One region of the Neobacillus niacini genome, then DNA from elsewhere that is predicted to be linked to it. Evidence: riboswitches for the same ligand, from Rfam matches in the RefSeq annotation. Region 1 holds a riboswitch; each other region holds the start of a gene.
What was found. A riboswitch is a leader RNA that binds a small molecule or an ion and turns the genes downstream of it on or off. The one in region 1 is predicted to bind cyclic di-AMP.
Positions count from the first base shown of each region.

Region 2: another riboswitch for cyclic di-AMP. It lies ahead of ACN6MT_RS22685 (amino acid permease); the one in region 1 lies ahead of ACN6MT_RS21340 (APC family permease).
Region 3: another riboswitch for cyclic di-AMP. It lies ahead of ACN6MT_RS15325 (sporulation protein); the one in region 1 lies ahead of ACN6MT_RS21340 (APC family permease).

Region 1 is NZ_CP183883.1:4,315,059-4,321,681, reverse strand. Features, by position in the region: gene ACN6MT_RS21370 (agmatinase family protein) at 1-578, shown strand, start outside; gene ACN6MT_RS21365 (YjiH family protein) at 777-2,048, shown strand; gene ACN6MT_RS21360 (metallophosphoesterase family protein) at 2,345-2,833, shown strand; gene ACN6MT_RS21355 (glutaredoxin family protein) at 2,863-3,108, shown strand; gene ACN6MT_RS21350 (YheC/YheD family protein) at 3,359-4,678, opposite strand; gene ACN6MT_RS21345 (bacitracin ABC transporter ATP-binding protein) at 4,812-4,937, opposite strand; cyclic di-AMP (ydaO/yuaA leader) riboswitch at 5,018-5,159, shown strand; gene ACN6MT_RS21340 (APC family permease) at 5,287-6,623, shown strand, end outside.
Region 2 is NZ_CP183883.1:4,595,730-4,602,352, reverse strand. Features, by position in the region: gene ACN6MT_RS22715 (YhcN/YlaJ family sporulation lipoprotein) at 1-492, opposite strand, end outside; gene ACN6MT_RS22710 (MFS transporter) at 969-2,186, shown strand; gene ACN6MT_RS22705 (aldolase catalytic domain-containing protein) at 2,382-3,341, shown strand; gene ACN6MT_RS22700 (metallophosphoesterase family protein) at 3,406-4,146, opposite strand; gene ACN6MT_RS22695 (hypothetical protein) at 4,159-4,890, opposite strand; gene ACN6MT_RS22690 (hypothetical protein) at 5,187-5,336, shown strand; cyclic di-AMP (ydaO/yuaA leader) riboswitch at 5,475-5,615, shown strand; gene ACN6MT_RS22685 (amino acid permease) at 5,807-6,623, shown strand, end outside.
Region 3 is NZ_CP183883.1:3,111,406-3,118,028, reverse strand. Features, by position in the region: gene ACN6MT_RS15350 (immune inhibitor A domain-containing protein) at 1-1,546, shown strand, start outside; gene ACN6MT_RS15345 (DUF3784 domain-containing protein) at 1,588-2,475, opposite strand; gene ACN6MT_RS15340 (L,D-transpeptidase family protein) at 2,447-2,947, opposite strand; gene ACN6MT_RS15335 (aminotransferase class V-fold PLP-dependent enzyme) at 3,066-4,565, opposite strand; gene ACN6MT_RS15330 (hypothetical protein) at 4,686-5,033, opposite strand; gene ACN6MT_RS15325 (sporulation protein) at 5,176-5,601, opposite strand; cyclic di-AMP (ydaO/yuaA leader) riboswitch at 5,682-5,817, opposite strand; gene ACN6MT_RS15320 (polysaccharide deacetylase family protein) at 5,977-6,623, opposite strand, start outside.

The sequences.
Region 1 (6,623 bases):
TGGTAAAAGGAATGAAGCAGGCAAAGCCTTCTGATAAAATTGGCATCTTACAATTTGATACCCATTTTGATTTGCGAGACATGTCAGATAATGGTCCCTCCAATGGAACACCTATGCGTAACTTAATTGAGAGTGGAGTGGTTGACGGCAGTCATATGTACAACATTGGTCTGCATGGCTTTTTTAATACGAAGGACTTAAAACAGTATGCCGAGGAAAAAGGGGTCAATTATTTTACACTTCGTACAGCACGTAAAAAGGGGATAGAAGAAACTGTTCAGCAATGCTTAGAAGAACTATCTTCAAAGGTGGACACCATTTATTTAACGGTAGATATGGACGTGTTAGATATTGCCTATGCTCCTGGGGTACCGGCATCAACGCCGGGGGGCATGACAACAGAAGAACTGCTAGAAGGGGTACTAGCAGCAGGACGTCATCCAAAAGTAAAAGCAATGGACATCGTCTGCCTCGACCCATTAAAAGACACACACGTCCAGCCAACCGTTAAACTAGGAACACACGTATTCCTCACCTTCCTAACGGGAGTCATGCTTCGACAGAGTGCTAGCAACTAGATAGCGTTTGATATCTAGCTGCTAGACCTGGTGACAGGCACCGTTAAAATACATTTGTCCGCCTGAGGTGGACATGTTAGGAATTGAAGTATTTTGAACATAGGGATTTAATTGGAGCAAGGGGGATTGGGTATGGAAAATCAGCCGGTACAGCAGGTGCAGCAGCCAGAATTGCAAAATAGTAATCTGTTAAATAGTATGAAGTTCTTTGTTTTTAGCGCAATCGGTATTTTTGTATTTTTTGTTCCTGTTACTTTGAATGGCAAGTCTTCTATTATGCTGGATCATTTGGTTTCATATATACAACTTGCGGTGCCAAGTGTTTTACCTTATTATGCATTATTGGTCATATTGTTAGGAGCGATATATCCATTTGTCACACGGTCATGGAATAAAGATGTGGTTACCACCGTGTTTTCAATTCTGAAAATTTTTGGACTTGTGACTGCGATTATGCTTGTCTTTAATTTTGGTCCGAAATGGTTTTTTGATCCTAATATGGCACCATTCCTTTTTAACAAACTAGTGATCTCCGTTGGATTGTTAGTTCCAATTGGCTCTGTTTTTCTTGCCCTCCTTGTAGGTTACGGGCTGCTCGAATTTATCGGTATATTCATGCAGCCAGTGATGAGACCGATTTGGAAAACGCCGGGAAGATCAGCCATTGATGCAGTAGCCTCTTTTGTAGGAAGCTACTCCATTGGTCTGTTAATTACCAACCGTGTTTTTAAAGAAGGTAAATATTCCATTAAAGAAGCAGCCGTTATTGCCACGGGTTTTTCAACGGTTTCGGCAACCTTTATGATTGTGGTCGCAAAAACATTGAATCTAATGGAAGTATGGAACGCATATTTTTGGGTCACCTTTGTTGTAACCTTTCTCGTTACTGCTATTACTGTAAGAATTTGGCCGTTAAATAAAATGAGTGAATCGTATTACCAGGACATGGAGGGTGACGAGGAGGTCATTATTAAGAAGGACCGTGTTAAAACAGCCTGGAAAGAAGCGATGATTACTGCTGACCAATCTTCAAGCTTAGGTAAAAATATCTGGGACAATCTTAAGGATGGCTTTATCATGACCATGGGAATCTTGCCGTCCATTATGTCTGTGGGGTTACTTGGACTGATATTAGCTGAATTTACACCAGTATTTGATTGGCTGGGTTATATATTTTATCCTTTCACCGCACTCGTTCAACTACCTGACCCAATGCTGGCCGCAAAAGCAAGCGCAGTTTCAATCGCAGAGATGTTCTTGCCGGCACTGTTAGTTACCAAGGCTGCCATTGTGACAAAGTTCGTGATCGCTGTCGTTTCAGTATCATCCATTATCTTCTTTTCAGCCGTAGTACCCTGTATCTTATCAACAGAAATTCCACTAACCATTGGAAAACTCGTCGTGATTTGGTTCGAAAGGGTAGTATTCACCATACTCTTAACTGCACCTATAGCGTACTTAATCCTATAAAAGATAAACTGTTCCTCTTTAAATGGGGAACAGTTTTTTTATACTATGAAAAGATATATAATAAATCACGAAAAACATCAAATTATCGCGAAAGCTGTTGTTGAAATAAATCCATTGATAGATTATTTTGTAGAGGATACGTGTTAATAATTTTAAAAATTCATGAAATTCAGAAAACATTTCTCGGGAAAGCGCAGGAATAGACATTTGCGGCGGCTATTTGTCAAAAAATGTTGAATAGGAGTACTTGCTCAAAAATAGATACATGTTTTCCAAAAAATGAAGAGGGATAACAAATGAAAATGGTTGTAGTTTCAGATACACATCTACCAAAACGAAAAAAAGGATTGCCTGAGAGATTATTAGACGAATTAAAAGATGCTGAATTAATCATCCATGCGGGTGACTGGCAGACGCTGGATGTTTATCATCAATTGCGGACGTATGGCAGGGTTGAGGGTGTTTATGGGAACGTGGATGATGAGGAAATAATCGCATTGTTACCATCAAAAAAGATTGTTGAAGCTGGCGGTTTTAGATTTGGTATTACTCATGGCCATGGAAAAGGAAAAACAACTGAGAAACGTGCCATTGAAGCATTTAAGGGAGAGAAGGTTGACTGTATTATCTTTGGACATTCACATATTCCTGTTAAGCGGTATGAAGGGGACATTTTAATTTTTAACCCAGGTTCCCCAACTGACAAAAGAAAACAAAAGATGTTTTCCTTTGGGGTCTTCACCATTAGTGATAGAATAACGGCAGAACATATATTTTTTAAGTAGAGTAGCTACAGGTGGAAGGGGAGGAAGCAATGGAAAAAGGAGTTATCGTCTATACAACTAACGACTGTATTGAATGCACAATGGTGAAAAAAGTACTTACTGAGGAAGGCATTCCACATGAAGTGAGAGATATCTCAATAAATCCCGAATATCAACTTGAAGTGGAAAAGTACGGATTTCTTGGTGTTCCCGTAACCGTGTTAGGCAATAAAGCAGTGAAAGGTTTTACGAATGAATTAAAGGAAATAATCGAAACAGCAAAAAGAGCTATTTAGCTCTCAGGCTGCCGAGAAACTCTCGACAGTCTCTTCTTTTGGCTCTTTTTGTATAGAATGTAGTTTATTTTATACAAATGGACCGTTCCTTTCCGCTACAGGTGCTTGCTTTCCGCGGGGAGGAAGTCGAGCCTCCTCGACGCTGCGCGTCTGTGGGGTCTCGACTTTTCCTCTACATCCCGCAGGAGTCAAGCACCTTTCGCTCCAATCCACTCTTTGCTATCAATTTTGATAAAAGCACTTTTTACTGTTAAAAACCTGCAAGTTTCTTTGCATAAAGCATATTGGTTTTTAAAATTTCATAGTAAAGGTCTGGGTATCCAGCTACTAAAGCAAAATCATGTGATGGGTTGCAGTGGTCAATCTCTGAAATCCAGATATCACCTAATTCTCCAACCGTAATATCAATAGCTGCGTTTGCAAAATGTACACCCAAACCTTCTATTTCATGTACCGTATCAATCGCAATATTGTTCAATTCTTCAAAGGTCAAGGAAGCATGCAAATCACTTTGCTGCAAGAAATCTTTTACAATTTCCTTTTCAAATTTGACCAATGGCAGTAATTTACCATCGTTTTTTACAGATTGATCGCCTCTCGTAAACGAACCCATAACCTGCCATTGACCTGTATCGTCTTTAACCGTAATAAACCGAATGGTGATGGTACGATAACCAGTTACATCAATGGATTCTTGTATGAGGTTTTCTCCATCTTTAAAATATTTACTAAAGATTGAATAGGCTTGATCACGATTATTAAATCTATAATTCTTTGTTTCCCAATTTGTTAAATTTGTTATTACAAGTGAGTTTGAATCTTTTAGTAAAACTCTATATGCCTGCCGGTTGGAACTGTTAAGCGGTTTGACCGTTAAATTAGGAAATTTCTTTAAAAAGTAGTATAGATCTTGAGGTGAGCCATAAAGATTGGTGTCAGGAAGATAACATTTTACCCCGATGGAACTAGCCAATTTTTTGTGAATACTCCATCGATTAAGAAAGAAATCATTAAAAACGACATTTCCGATAATCGTTTTGAAATGTTGTATCCAGGCGGTGCTCACGGAAGATGTCATCACAAAAATAGAGGCTGGGTATGGGTAGGTTCCTTCATCCCATTGTTTTGTTCGTGGATTATAAAGGTAACCTTCGACCAGCTGATTGACTTTATCCACACGGTCAAGAGAAAAGACGAGGATGGCACCCTTAATTTCACGATAAAGTAAAACATAATCACGAAGATGATCAAGATATTTTTTAATCGAGCTTTGATAATATCCTGCAAGTAAGCCGATAAAGGGTCCAATGTGTATTTCGTTGCCATTCTGCTTCATTTCAAGACTGCAATACTGTGGTATATTAAGCATGTCCAAAATATCATCAGATAGGCTTGCCCCATTTGTCGGCAGTTCATCAGAGGTGTCTACAATTGATTGAAAGGTTTTTGCTCCAAACCTGATTTTTCTTGCCGTAATTTGAGTGATTCCCATTGATTCTGCTAAAACGGGATGTAAGGTTAATATCCCACTGTTAGAGGTGTTTCTTGATAGCAGAATAACATTATTCATTTTTATTCCCCCAAACCATATTATTGGATAAGTTATTATATGTACCAATAATAGAGATGGTCTTAAAAATGGGGGCGATTCTTACAATTTGGACAAGTGTACCATTGTTATTGTGAAATTATTATTGAAAGGTTTAATCATCTTGTTCATGGTTATTTTCTTCGTTTTCTTCTCCAGGGCGTCCATATAACTCATTGATTTCATATGCCAATTCATCTAAAAATTCATCACTCAAAAGAGGCTTTTTCTTTTTAGACATATATTTTTCTCCAATCTTTATTTATTAAAAATTATGATTTACATTTGAGAAACACAGGAGTATGATAATCACAGTTTCATATTTCTAAATCGCTGAGACCAAATTGGTGCGGGGGACCCATTCATATGGATAGTATATCCAAGGGGTGAATCCTTTAATAGGTAGGGCTACTCAATGGCCCGAATCCGACAGCTAACCTCGTAAGCGTTAATGAGAAGGAAGGTGGAGCTTGTGAGACAAAATTATTATGTCTGCAGGTCTATTTATCTTTGACTTGCAGGCATTTTTTTGTGTTTTTTTAGCAAGATAAGAAAAGTAACTTAATAGAAAACTCGGTGGTGCAGAGCATATGGTATCTTCGGTCAAAAGATTATTAATCGGCAGACCTTTAAAATCAACAGAATTAGGGGAACAAAAGCTAAATAAAACAAAAGCGTTGGCCATTCTTTCATCTGACGCATTATCATCTGTGGCTTATGGTCCGGAGCAAATCCTCATTGTCCTCGTAACGGTTAGTGCGGCAGCCTTTTGGTATTCGATTCCAATTGCAATCGGTGTATTGGTTTTACTGGCAGCACTAATTTTATCGTATCGACAAATTATTTTTGCCTACCCGCATGGTGGAGGAGCCTATGTAGTATCAAAGGAAAACTTAGGTATCAATTATGGGCTGATATCGGGTGGGTCATTACTAGTTGACTATATCTTAACGGTAGCTGTTAGTGTATCTGCTGGAACCGACGCCATTACATCAGCCTTTCCAGCCCTGCATGACCATAACGTGGGGATTGCGATTATTTTTGTCATATTTATTACTACTTTAAACCTGAGAGGTGTAACAGAGTCTGCTACTATTTTAGCATATCCTGTATATTTATTCGTCCTAGCTTTATTTATTATGATTGGTGTAGGAATATTCAATATTTTAACAGGGCAGGTCCCAGCAGAATTGCATACACCAGTTGGAACACCTATTGCTGGTATATCTTTATTTTTGCTCTTAAGGGCATTTGCCTCAGGCAGTTCAGCCCTTACCGGAGTTGAGGCGATATCGAATGCCATTCCGAACTTTAAAGATCCAGCTCCTAATAATGCTGCTAAAACGTTGGCGGCAATGGGGGGACTACTGGCAATCTTATTTTCGGGGATTGTAATGTTAGCTTATTATTATGGCATTACTCCCAATGAAAAGGTTACAGTTGTTTCTCAGATTGCGGAGCAAACATTTGGACGTAATTTTATGTATTTCTTTATACAAGGTACAACGGCCTTGATTTTAATTCTTGCGGCAAATACAGGATATACAGCTTTTCCATTGCTGGCAGTCAATCTTGCGAATGATAAATTTATTCCAAGAATGTTCAAGATAAGAGGCGACCGATTAGGGTATTCAAATGGAATTCTCACATTAGGTTTAGCATCCATTTTGTTAATCATCTTTTTCAAAGGCCAAACGGAGCACTTAATTCCACTTTATGCCATTGGGGTCTTTATTCCGTTTACTTTGTCTCAAACGGGGATGATGATAAAATGGCTTCGTGAAAAGCCTCAGGGCTGGGTGTCTAAGCTTATTATTAATACCATGGGTGCTATTATCTGCTTTGTCGTAACTATTATGTTCTTTTTAACTAAATTTGCACAGGTTTGGCCAGTATTAGTTTTCTTACCAGTGATTGTTTTTGTCTT
Region 2 (6,623 bases), 280 kb from region 1:
TGTACCAGCACCTGTATTGTTTCCTGTAATTGCGCCAGCCCCGGTATTTAAGTTGTCATTTGTAGTGCCGGTTAAGCCAGAGTTTGTATAGTTTCCAGTGATCCCGGTATTTCCAGTGTTAGCTGTATTTTGCGTATTTCTAGCATTGCTGTTATTCGTTGTTCCATTTCCTGCTCGATCTCCGGAAGTACCTTGATTGTTTAACCGAACAGCCACATAGGCATCGTTATTGCGGATGATTACATGGGCTTGGTCCACTTCTCTTAATCGTTCAACATTGTTTGAAGCACGTGTGGAAACTCGTAAATTTTGGTTCGAAACATTTCTTCCGGTAATCCCATTATTATCATTGTTTCTAATGTTGTTTCTAACGTTATTTACCCCTAAATTGTTACCGTTGTTATCGCCGCCTGCATTTTGATTATCTCCGGCACAGCCAGTTAACCCGATGAGCGTAGAGGCTAGAACGAAAGTAATGAGACTTTTTTTCATATATGTCAGCTCCTAAAAAATGATCTTACACATATATCGTGGCTTATCTAAGACGAACTATTCGGAAAGAGTAGATGACAAATAATCGATCTAAAGGTAAATCAGCTATGTTTTCCCTTAATATGAAAGTTATGGTAATTGGCGATTTTTTGAAGAATATTAAATGCAGTTTTTGAAAAAGATAAAATAGAGAAGCGATCACATGTTTACCATTTTAATAATATGGAAATTTATTTTTTATTTTTTTAATATATTGTCACATGATAATTATCGTGTTACTATTAGTTGAAATTAAATCGAGTTGAAATTAAATCCCTTTAAATCTGGTCCAGAGAGGCCAAAAAGGCGAAAATAAAATTCATGCATAATTTATTATGTGTTATGAATGCCTTTTTGTCCTTTGGATGAAAAGGCATTTTTTTCGCTCAAAATCTTTTAATCGGAGTCCTGTGAGGCTCGAAAGGAGAACAACAAGAATGGATTATCGTAAAAAAACAGTAGTCGCGTCAGTAGCAGGTTTAACATTAGAGGGCATGGATATTATGTTTATATCCTTTGCGATGTCGATGATTATTGCGGAGTTTCATATCGATATGGCAGCAGGCGGACTTATTTCCTCCATTACTAATTTAGGAATGCTAGCTGGGGGAGTTATTTTCGGTATTTTAGCAGATAAATTTGGGAGAGTTCGAATCTTTACTTATACGATTCTATTATTTGCGGTCGGAACAGCATTAACCGGTCTTGCACAAAATATTGAACAAGTATATTTATTTAGATTTATTGCCGGCTTAGGTGCAGGTGGAGAATATGGAATTGGAATGGCTCTAGTGGCTGAAGCCTGGCCAAAAAATAAACAAGGGCGCGCTTCCTCTTATGTTAGTGTCGGTGCTCAATACGGTGTTATCCTTGCGGCCCTTCTTAGTGCGATGATTCTTCCGTCTTGGGGATGGAGAGGGTTGTTCTTTGTTGGATTGGCACCGGTTATTTTCGCCTTTATCGTTCGAAAGAAACTAGACGAATCACCAGCATGGCTTGAATCGCAAAAGAAAAAGCAACTCGTTCAGAAGCAGGGAAAACTTAAGCAATTATTTGCTACACCTAGAACTACAGTAACAACACTTGCTTTAGCAATCATGGCAACTGTCCAAATTGCTGGTTATAATGGTTTGATGATTTGGCTGCCATCCATGCTCCAACAATCTCAAGGCTTATCCGTTTCAAGCTCGGCTCTTTGGACGATTAGTACAGCAGCAGGGATGATTGCAGGTATGTTAACATTTGGACAATTCATGGATCGGTTTGGAATGAAGCGTTCGTACGGAATCTTCTTATCCGCTTCTGCTGTTGCGGTCTTCCTATATTCCTATGCTTCAGGCAGTACAGGACTTCTGATTGGCGGTGCAATTGTTGGGTTCTTCTCGAATGGAATGTTTGCAGGTTACGGAGCTTTAATTAGCAAATATTACTCTGTTGAAATTCGTAGTACAGCAACCAATACCATTTTTAACTTCGGTAGAGCCTTAGGGGGATTATCTCCAATATTAGTAGGATATATCCTGCAAAACGCAAATGTAACAGTAGCCATGGGATATCTTGCGGCACTTTATTGTATCTCCTTCCTAGCAATGATTACTTTGCAAAAAGGAAAAGGTAAACAGGAAGAAATTCATACTTTAACTGAAGCAGTGTAATGTTATAAAAAAGCCAATCTTTCCGACATACATGTTGGGAGATTGGCTTTTAATTTGTAAAAAAAAAGAATTTTTGGAAAATAGCATTGACTCGCTTGAATGAAACATGATATAAACACAGTAAGAATTTTAGTACTTTAAAGCAAAAGGCTTACAAATAATGACAAAAAAGGATATACAGGAGGAATTACTTTCATGGGACAACGTAGTAAAATTTTAGACTGCACCATTCGAGATGGAGGCTTAGTTAACAATTGGGATTTCAGTGTCGAATTTGTTCAAGACTTATATAATAGCTTAAGTGCTGCTGGTGTAGAATACATGGAGATTGGTTACAAAAACTCCCCAAAACTACTGAACGCGACTGAGCCAAATCCATGGAGATTTCTAGACGATAATTTCTTAAAGGAAATCTTCCCTGAAAAAAAATCCACTAAGTTTTCTGCTCTTGTGGATATTGGCCGTGTAGATCCAAATGATATTTTACCACGTGATCAAAGTGTTTTAGATATGATTCGAGTCGCATGTTATATCCGAGAAGTTGATAAAGGATTAGAGCTTGTACAAATGTTCCATGATTTGGGTTATGAGACTTCACTAAATATTATGGCGTTATCGAGTGTACCTGAAAAGCAGCTTACAAAAGCATTTGATATGGTGAGAGAAAGTCCTGTAGATGTTGTCTATATCGTTGATTCTTTCGGAAGCTTGGATCCTGCTGATATCGAACACCAAGTGAAAAGATTCCAAGAATTAATTCCAAACAAAGAGCTTGGAATCCATACCCATAACAACATGCAGTTAGCATTCGCCAATACATTAGCGGCAATGCAAAATGGGGTTACATACTTAGATTCATCTGTTTATGGCATGGGCCGTGCTGCAGGTAACTGTAACACAGAACTACTTGTAAGCTACATCCAAAAGCCAAGCTATGAATTGAAACCAGTACTAGAAATGATTGAAAAGCACATGCTCGACATGCGCCAGAAGTGGGAGTGGGGTTACATCATTCCGTATATGATTTCTGGAGTATTGAATGAACACCCGCGTGTCGCAATGGCTTATCGTGACAGCGCCGATCGTGATAAATTTGCAGACTTTTACGATAAGGTAACATCACCAGAAGTTTCTGTTTCACCAGCGACAAAATAATTTAGACTGAAAACAAGTACCTCTCATCTCAGAGGTACTTGTTTTGTGTTTACACATAAAATCTCTACTTTTTTAACCCTCGATATTTTGCTGTTGTTAATTCTTGAATATATTCCTCAAGCTCGGGCATTTCCATTTCTTTCGCTATCTGTATGGATGCCTCAATATCATATGGAACTCGAACAAGCTGTATCGAAAAAACTCCATTTTCACTTTGGTTATATTCTCCCTCAAGAATGGCGTAGGAGGCTTGCGTGAGGTCAAGCGGATTTCCTACACTGCCCACGTTGCATAATGTTTTCCCTTTAATATTTTGCTGGTAGGCATTATGAATATCTCCATAAAATACAACATCTGGCTCTCTTTTTCCTGCTATGTTTTCTGTGTGGTCTGTGTTTTCGAACATACTTAAGCGACGTTCAAGTGCATCCCACGGTTGAATTCTTTCGTACACACTCCGCGGTGAAGCATGAAACATTCTGACTAGCTTACCGCTCATTATAAATTCTATTGAAAACGGCAGTTCTTTTAAATCATTCATTTGTACTTTCGTTAATTGGTTTTGGTGCCATTTGATGGTGTCGGACTCTTGAGGTTTAGGAAAGAAATCATCCCAATTGCCTCTCACCACCGTTTCACAATGCTTTTGAATCATTTGTATGGCCACGCTTGATTGTGGCCCTTTACCCACTAAGTCACCTAAGCAAATAATTCTCTGAATTTGTCTAGAATAGATGTCAGCCAGTACCGATTCTAATGCAGGGATATTTCCATGAATATCTGAAATAATCGCGATTTTTTCCATTTTAAAAAACTCCTAACCATTTATATGAAAATAATTCTCCACTTGTCTCTTCATTTCCTGTAAATTTTCCTGAAATTGTTTATGTCGATGACCATTACTCCCTGAAGGGTGAGGGAATCCCTTCAAAGTATGTTTATTTTTATAACAGTGGTCAAGCACTTTGCTTACCTTTACCCCTAAAGGGATAATCAATGGATGTTCAATTCTAGAGATATCCTTAATAAAATTATTTTTTACAAATTCCAATAGCATTTCCGTTTTTAATATATCTGGTCGTGAACCGTTAAAATTTTTATGATTAAAAAAGACTGCATGCGGGAGGATGGAGGTAGTGTAGACAAGATGACTAGCTGTTCCAAATAAATCGCTTGTTGAAGAAATGCCCAGGTATCTTGGCAAGTCAAGTTCATCCAACATCGTTATAAGGTTTTTTCTCATCGGTCCCTCGAAGCTAGCACTTTTTTTAACCTTATGAAGGAGCTCCTCATCATGTAAATGTCTATTCTCAATCACAGTTCTATACGCTTTTTTCATCTGGTGTAGTCCAGGTGTAATCCCTGCAATAACAACACGAGCTTTCTCATTAATGTAGTCAAATGGGGTGTAATAAACTTCAAGTTTTTTCTTTTCATCTTTTTTCAATAAGAATGAGGAATTTAATAGATCGTGATCTGTTAAGGGCAAATCTAGAGAAACAATTTTTTCTTTATATAAATGGAATTTTGCGTCTGTAACCATTCCCATGAAAACTACCTCCAGTCAATACAAAGGTCACCTTTGTAGGCACAATATAAACATTATTACGCAAAATATTTTGGCATAGCAAAAAAATTTTGCAGTAATAGCTTGTTAAGAATACTAAAATGTAGAATCCTACTAGGAAAAACATTTGGCACACTTATTGCATTATAAAAATACAAGATATAAAACATCTCTATGTTGCTAATGGTGAGAACCAGGGCATAGAAAACCTGATTTGATTTTACAGAAATATTAGGAAGGCTCGGTCTAAAAAAATCATTGAATAGGAGGGCATTAGTATGTGGGTCATTACGGTGTATTCAGAATCAAGTATTCGTATGTTTGAATTTGATAATAAAGAGGAAGCAACTGCCACTTACAAGAGTATAGAAGGATGTAAATTCCTCAGTGAAGTGATCTACTATAATGATTTTGATGTAGTTGAATAAGATTTTGGAAGAAAATATCCTTTATAAAGAAGCATAGACAGTGTTTTAAAGGAATTTTAGATATTTTTTATATTTTTGTAAAAAATTATTTTACTTTTCTTAAAATAGTAACTATTATAATATTGAAAATAGTTTCAAATTTCTAAATCGCTGAAACCTATTAGGCACGGGGGAACCATATGGATGTAAACAATCCAAGGGGTGAATCCTTTTTAAGGTAGGGCTACTCAGGAGGCCCGAATCCGACAGCTAACCTCGTAAGCGTTATTGAGAAGGAAGGTGGAACTTGTGACCCGATTATTTAGTGTCTACAAGTTTATTTCCCGTGACTTGTAGACACTTTTTTGTCCATTTCTGGGTGTTCTATTATTAAGGGGTCCGTACATACGACAAGGTAATGCAATGATCTGTCTGTAATCGCTTTCTATTAAAAAATGAAAGGACTGAGGTACATGTTACCAGAACGTGAAATGGAAAAATTCCAGCATTCAGTGAATAAACAGCATGAACAAACATTAAAACGAGAGTTAAAATCCCGGCATTTAACGATGATTTCAATCGGAGGTGCGATTGGTACTGGACTGTTCTTGAGCAGCGGGGCAGCGATCAGTTCAGCCGGACCCGGTGGAGCATTGCTTGCATATGCAATAGTTGGCGCAATGGTCTTTTTTATCATGACTAGTTTAGGAGAAATGGCTGCTTTTATGCCTGTAAGCGGTTCCTTTAGCACATATGGCACAAGATTTGTCGATCCGGCATTTGGTTTTGCAATTGGATGGACGTACTGGTTTAGTTGGGCGATGACCATTGCAGCTGAGTTAGCCGCCTCAACGATGATTATGAAATTCTGGTTTCCGGATAGCCCTTCTTTGGTATGGAGTGGATCATTTTTAGCACTTATATTTCTATTAAATTATTTATCTGTTAAGGGTTATGGGGAAGGGGAATACTGGCTATCCTTAATTAAAGTATCAGCGATTGTTATCTTTATTATTGTTGGCTTACTGATGATTTTCGGCATTATGGGAGGAGAAGCAGTAGGGTTTAAAAATTTCACAGTGGATAAAGCTCCTTTTTCAGGCGGTATTTTAAGTGTATTTGTTGTTTTTATTGCAGCAGGTTTTTCATTCCAAGGTACAGAAATCGTAGGGGTTACCGCAGGAGAAAGTGAGGATCCAGCGAAAAATGTACCGAAGGCGATTAAAAATGTTTTCTGGAGAATCTTGATTTTTTATATTTTGGCGATTGCTGTAATCGGTCTTCTTATTCCTTATACCAATCCGAATT
Region 3 (6,623 bases), 1.2 Mb from region 1:
AGATGGAAATTTACTTGAAAAAGACGGTTTAGTTGACCACTTAATGATTATCCACTCAGGTGTTGGTCAAGAAGCAGGCGGCGGTTCTTTAGGGGATAATGCAATCTGGTCTCACCGTTCAGCTTCCTTTGTAGACCCTGATGGATTAGGTAAAGGATTACCAGGATTTTATGATTACACCATGATGCCTGAAGATGGTGCAACTGGGGTATTTGCGCATGAATATGGTCATGATTTAGGGTACCCTGATGAATACGATACGATCTACTCTGGTACTGGTGAGGCAGTTGCTTACTGGTCCATTATGGCAAGTGGTTCATGGGCTGGTAAGATAGGCGGTACAGAACCAACCGGTTTCTCGCCATTGGCAAAATCATATTTCCAATCCTACCTAGGTGGGAACTGGACAAATGACACGGTTGAATTAGACTGGAATGAAGTAACTACCAAAGGAACACAAGTGTTACTGGATCAAGCCAACTCACCAAATGGCAAAAACGCTATTGCAGCTAAAGTAAACTTGCCTCAGAAGAAAACACCAGTAAACACTCCTGCTGCGGGCACCTCCCAATATTGGGGTGGACAAGCAGATGAAATTGATAGCAAGATGGTTACAACCGTTAATTTAACTGGAAAATCATCTGCAACATTAACTTTTGACGCTTGGTACGATATTGAAGAGCAATGGGATTTTGCATTTGTTCAGGTTTCAGAAGACAATGGTGCTTCTTGGAAGTCATTAGGTAATACGAATACTCGTTCAGACGTAACAAGCCAAGGTTACCCAACAATCCTAAATTCAATGCCAGGTTTTACAGGTAATTCAAATGGCTGGCAGGCTCAATCCTTTGATTTGTCAGCTTATTCTGGTAAGAGCATTCAACTTCGTCTCCGATATGCTACAGATTGGGGCACTTCCCAAATTGGTTTCTTTGCTGATAACATCAAAGTTATTGCTGATGGGCAAACTTTAGTTGATGATGGTGCTGAAAATGACTCATCTGCTTTTAGTTTAAGTGGATTTGAAAAATCAGACGGAAACAAATACTCTGATCACTATTACCTATTAGAATGGCGTAATCACGCTGGTGTCGACCAGGGGCTAGCAAATATTAAACGCGGAAACTCTATAATGAGCTATGACGGAGGTCTTGTCGTTTGGTACGTAGACCCAACTTATACTGACAACTGGACAGGTGAACACCCTGGCGAAGGTTTCGTCGGAGTTGTAGATGCTCATCCAAATACAGACTTACTATGGAGCTTTGCCAATGGTTCTGATCCTGTCCAAGCTTCTACTCGTTATCATATCGCTGATGCAGCATTTGGTTTAAATCCAACTTCTGGATTAAATCTTGACTATCCTGGTCTACAAACATTGTTTGGACCAAGTCAACCAGCAGTTTCACTTTTCAATGACAGCAACTCGTTTGAAAACACATTCATGCCAGATGCTGGACGTAAAATTGGTAACTTTGGACTTAAGGTTCGTGTGAACGGACAAGCTAAAGATAAATCAGTTGGTTCGATTGTAATCTACAAATAAACAACATAATCTCACCTCCCCTAATAAGGAGGTGAGATTTCTTATTTAGTTAATTTTGCTTTGTCTCTAACCTGTTCAAACCAGATTTTCGTCTGATGAGGAACTTTATCATTTATAAAAATCTTCTTATCTTTCAACTCAATATATATATAGGGGGATGACCCTTTTTGAATAAAGAGCAGACTGTTGCCATAACCATTCATTTTAAAATGTCCTTTTGAAAGTGTAGACAGTCCTACCCCATTTGTCCTTACAGTAACCTCAGGCAGTTCATCCATTAATTCAATTGAAATAATATCTTCATAATTCCATTCATCACCGTACATCCCCGTAATCTCGAAGCTTTTTTTCTTTACTACTAGCTCGTACCCTTGATAACTAAAATAAGAAAGAGTGCCTAAGCCTCCGATTAGTGCAATAAACAGGGAAATACTAATAATATAACTGCGTTTGCGCTTTTTTGGAACTTCGTATTTTGTTAAATAAACCAATCCGCCCATTAGAAAGATCATCAAAAATCCAAATTGAACTTCCATCGCATATTTAAAAGTGGTAAACATGAGTGGAAGCAAAATCAACATGCCAAAAGCTGTTATAATTAGTAAGCTGCTAATCTTCCTGGGATAACCACTCCGGATTAACTCTTCCTGTTCTTCCACTGGGCGAGAGGCAAAACCTGAAATTAACCAATAGGCTTCCTTCTTCCTTACTGCCCAACCAAGGATAAGGAATACAAGGATAATAACTATATGTATCGCTAATAGACCCCACATTCTACCCATCTCCCAATACAATTTATCTCCAAACATCTTATACGGTTGATTGATGGCATTAGATTCACTTTTTAAAATTAAACAAGGCCGATTCTTTCTTATAGATAATCGGCCATCGCTGTTTTTTTCACGGTCTGATGATAACTCTTGTACCATTCGGAACCTTTTCAGCAAGTTGGAGTACATCACGGTTATGCATCCGCACACAACCGTGTGAAACTGCTTTTCCTATTGAACTTGGATCATTCGTACCGTGAATTCCATAACCTTGCTTCGATAAAGACATCCACAATACACCAAAAGGTCCGCCAGGATTCATTTGTCGATTAACTATGACAAAATCACCAGTCGGGGTTCCCGTTAGCATTTTCCCTACTGCAATCGGATAGATTTTTTCTAATCTTCCATTTCCATTTCTATATAACGAAAGTCTCCTCTTCCCTATCGAAATTTGTATCGAATAGGGAATTGTATTTGGATCCGGCAGTCCTGGGATTTGAATTTTTTGTCCTACATATAACTGCTGGTAATTAACCCCAGGATTGGCTGCATAAAGACTGGCGAGGCTTACCCGATAATCCAAAGAGATTTGGTAAAGTGTTTCGCCCCGCTTCACAATGTGAATCATGTTATCCCCACCTTTTTCTTATTAACATATGTGGGGATATAAGAAGCGTTGCCACATAAAAAAGCTGCGAACTGGACGATTAGCGTCAGAATGCAGCTTTTGAGTTTTTGTAATCCTATTAATCCTCTAGATTAAAGAATACTGACATATCCTCACGAGTGTGTTTTGTATAAAAATAATCATTTGTAGCCGGGTCATACACATAATCATTTTTCCATTCCACAATATTAGCCGTAATCTCCTGCATCGCCCTAATAAACAATTGAATTTCAGCATTAGACATTACCGGGTGTATCGAAAACCTAACCCAGCCTGGCTTGGAAGACAAATCACCTAAATCAATTTTATTTGAAATTTGTTTAGATTTGTTCTGGTCTATTTTCAATAGATAATGACCGTACGTTCCGGCACATGAACATCCACCTCGAACCTGAAATCCAAACCGGTCATTTAACAGCCGGACAATAAGATTGTAATGAATGTTGGTAACAGTAAATGAAACTATCCCAATCCGGTTTCGTTGATGACTCTCTAATACATGCAGATTAGGAATCGTTTCTAATCCAGTTAAAAGCAGCTTTAACTGTTCTTTTTCTCTCTTTAAAATATTCTCAACACCCATTTGTTCCTTTAATTTTATACATAAAGCCGTACGGATTGCTTGAAGAATACCAGGGGTTCCACCATCCTCCCGAAGCTCGATGTCCTTAATGTATTGGTGTCCACCCCAAGGATTTGTCCATGTAACCGTTCCTCCTCCAGGATGATCTGGTACTTTACTTGTATAAATTCTTTTATCAAATAGTAAGACACCACTCGTACCGGGTCCACCTAAAAATTTATGTGGAGAAAAGAGAATGGCGTCGAGTTTTTCCAACGGATCTTTTGGGTGCATATCAATCTTCACATAGGGTGCAGAGGCAGCAAAATCTACAAAACAAAGTCCTCCGTTCCTATGCATGATTTTTGCCAGCTGATGATAAGGGGTTTGTATTCCAGTTACGTTCGAGCAAGCCGTAAAGGAGCCAATCTTAATGCCTCTGTCCCGATAATGATAAAGAAGGTGTTCCAGATGACTTACATCTATTCCGCCTCTCGCGTCTGGCCTGATAATCTCAACATCTGCCATTGTTTCAAGCCATGAAGTATGATTGGAATGGTGCTCCATATGGGTGAGAAAGACAATGGGTTTCTCAGCAATCTTCATGCTGTCTCTCCATTGCTCTGGTACTCTAAGCCCCAGTAATCTCTGTAATTTATTCATAACAGACGTCATTCCAAAACCATCAAGAATTAGCGCGTCGTTCTCATCAGCATTTACATGTTCCTTAATGATTTTTCTTGATTGATTATAGATACCGGTCATCATTAGACTCGTTATATTGGATTCCGTATGCGTATTTGCCATAAACGGACCAAATACCTCCGAGATTTTTTGTTCAATAGGTCGAAATAATCTTCCGCTTGCCGTCCAATCCGCATAAATAATCGGTTTCATACCAAATGGCGAGTGAAATTTCTGATCAATGCCAATAATCTCAGACCGAAACTTATTAAAATAATCCTCTAGATTTTCTGGCAGACGATAACACTTGCTTCCGATCCTTGCAGTAATCATACTTCAGCACCTCTCGATAAAATCCTGTTAATTACTATATGCAAAATTCCTCCACTTGCCGATAATTCGCAAAGAATGATAAAAAAAGCCTGATCCATATGGACCAGACTATATTATGAATTATACATTTGCAGCCTTAGAAGATTCCTTGCGGTTTACTTCATCAATTTTTTGCACAAACATATGAAAAACGCGTTGCTTCTCTTCTAAATCTTTTATATATTCCTTTAATTGATTATAACTTTCCTCAAACGGTTTATGATACCTTTGGCGTATACTCTCAATAATTTCCTCATTCACTGTCGACTGGATAACTTGCTTGGTAATCCCGTATTTGTATGAGTAAACTTTTAATTCTTGTGCCACTTCTTCATATTCTTTATCAATTTCAGAAAGGACTACTGAAATATCATCCTTCCATTCTTCTAATGATTTCTGTAAATAAGATTTTACCATTGTTTCTTCCATCATTGCACCCGCCTATAAAGTCATATGTTAACTTTATTATACTTGTGCAAGTTTACATAGAAATTTCTAGCAGTTTACAATGCTATATCAATAAATAGGATAATCTTCCGATTTACAATGAATAACTAGTTTAATAGATATACTATGAAACGGCCCCTATCATAATCGGTACATTTTGAGTAATATTATTTGCATTTCCTAGATCAATATTAATCATTAACGAATATTGAAAGGTATTTTGATCTTTTTTAATATCGTCTGGAACATCGATAAAAAAAGAAATCTTTCCGGTCTGATTTGGACTGCACTCAAGAGAACAGAAAACAGAATGACTATTTAATGTTTCTTCTACAAAGGCCTTTGAATCAATGCCCACGAGGTCAATATCATATCTTTTTATTCTATTTTTTAACATTCCGCCCGTTATCTCGATAGTGCCATTAATAACACTTCCAGCCTCATATACCTGTTTATCGAGATGGACCATTGTTTTTGGCAAACCAATTTTCAATTTCGTTAAATAATCTTTTAATGTCATTTTCTTCACCTGTTCCCTAAAAATAGGCATAAATAAAAGACCCTCCATTTCAGTCAAGCTGCTTATTCTGTCTCAAAAAAACAAAAAAGCCCCTGTACTTGGCGGTCTATGACCTCCTTCGCTTTAGCCGACGAAGTTAGCTGACGGGTAGGATGGCGAAAGACTGTCTCATCCTTTCTACTTTGTAGAATTAACCCCTGATTATTGGTTCCTCCGTACCCATTTGGGTTTTGGCCGACATATAGGATTTCGTGTGGATTATGACGATAATTTTATCTTCAACCTGATTCATTGTAAAGAGGAATATTTACGTAAATTCACTCGCAAGTCTCCAATTTAAACTAAAAACACTCAGTTTTCTATCGATTGCTCATGAATCATCACTATTTGGTGCTTGTTTGACCATTATTTAACCATAGCAGCAAACTCTTCGAGAGTGGTAGAATACTTTACATACACACGAGGAAGGTAAAAAAGCTCGTTTTTAAGCCCCTTCTTAGTAAATAGTTCTGGTGTTGTAGTTAATCCGAATGAATAATATTTCTTCACTTCAGAAGTCACTCGATCATTAACGTTTCCATATGGATATGCGAGAGCAATGACAGGTTTTCCAGTAATTCTCTCAATTTTTTCCTTTGATCCCTTTAATTCATATTGAAGATTATCTGACTTTGTCAAATCAGGATGTGTAGCTGTGTGGGACTGAACAGATATAATACCGGATGCTGCCATCACTTTTAACTCAGACTGAGATAATCGATTGGAAAGACCAATAAAATCAGAAATGACAAAAAAGGTCGCTGACGGCTTAAATTGGTTATCTTTTAGTTTTTGAAGGATTTCAAATGCATGTTGATTATTCTTATAACCATCATCAAATGTTATAAAAATAGGTTTGTTATAATTCCCAATATCGTTCCATCTCTCAAATGTTAATAAAGTATATCCTTTATTTTTCAAAAAAAGCATTTGTTTTTCGAAATTCTTTGGTGTTACAAATAACTCCTTCGATCCTTGACCCTTATATTCATTAATTGAATGGTAAATTAAAA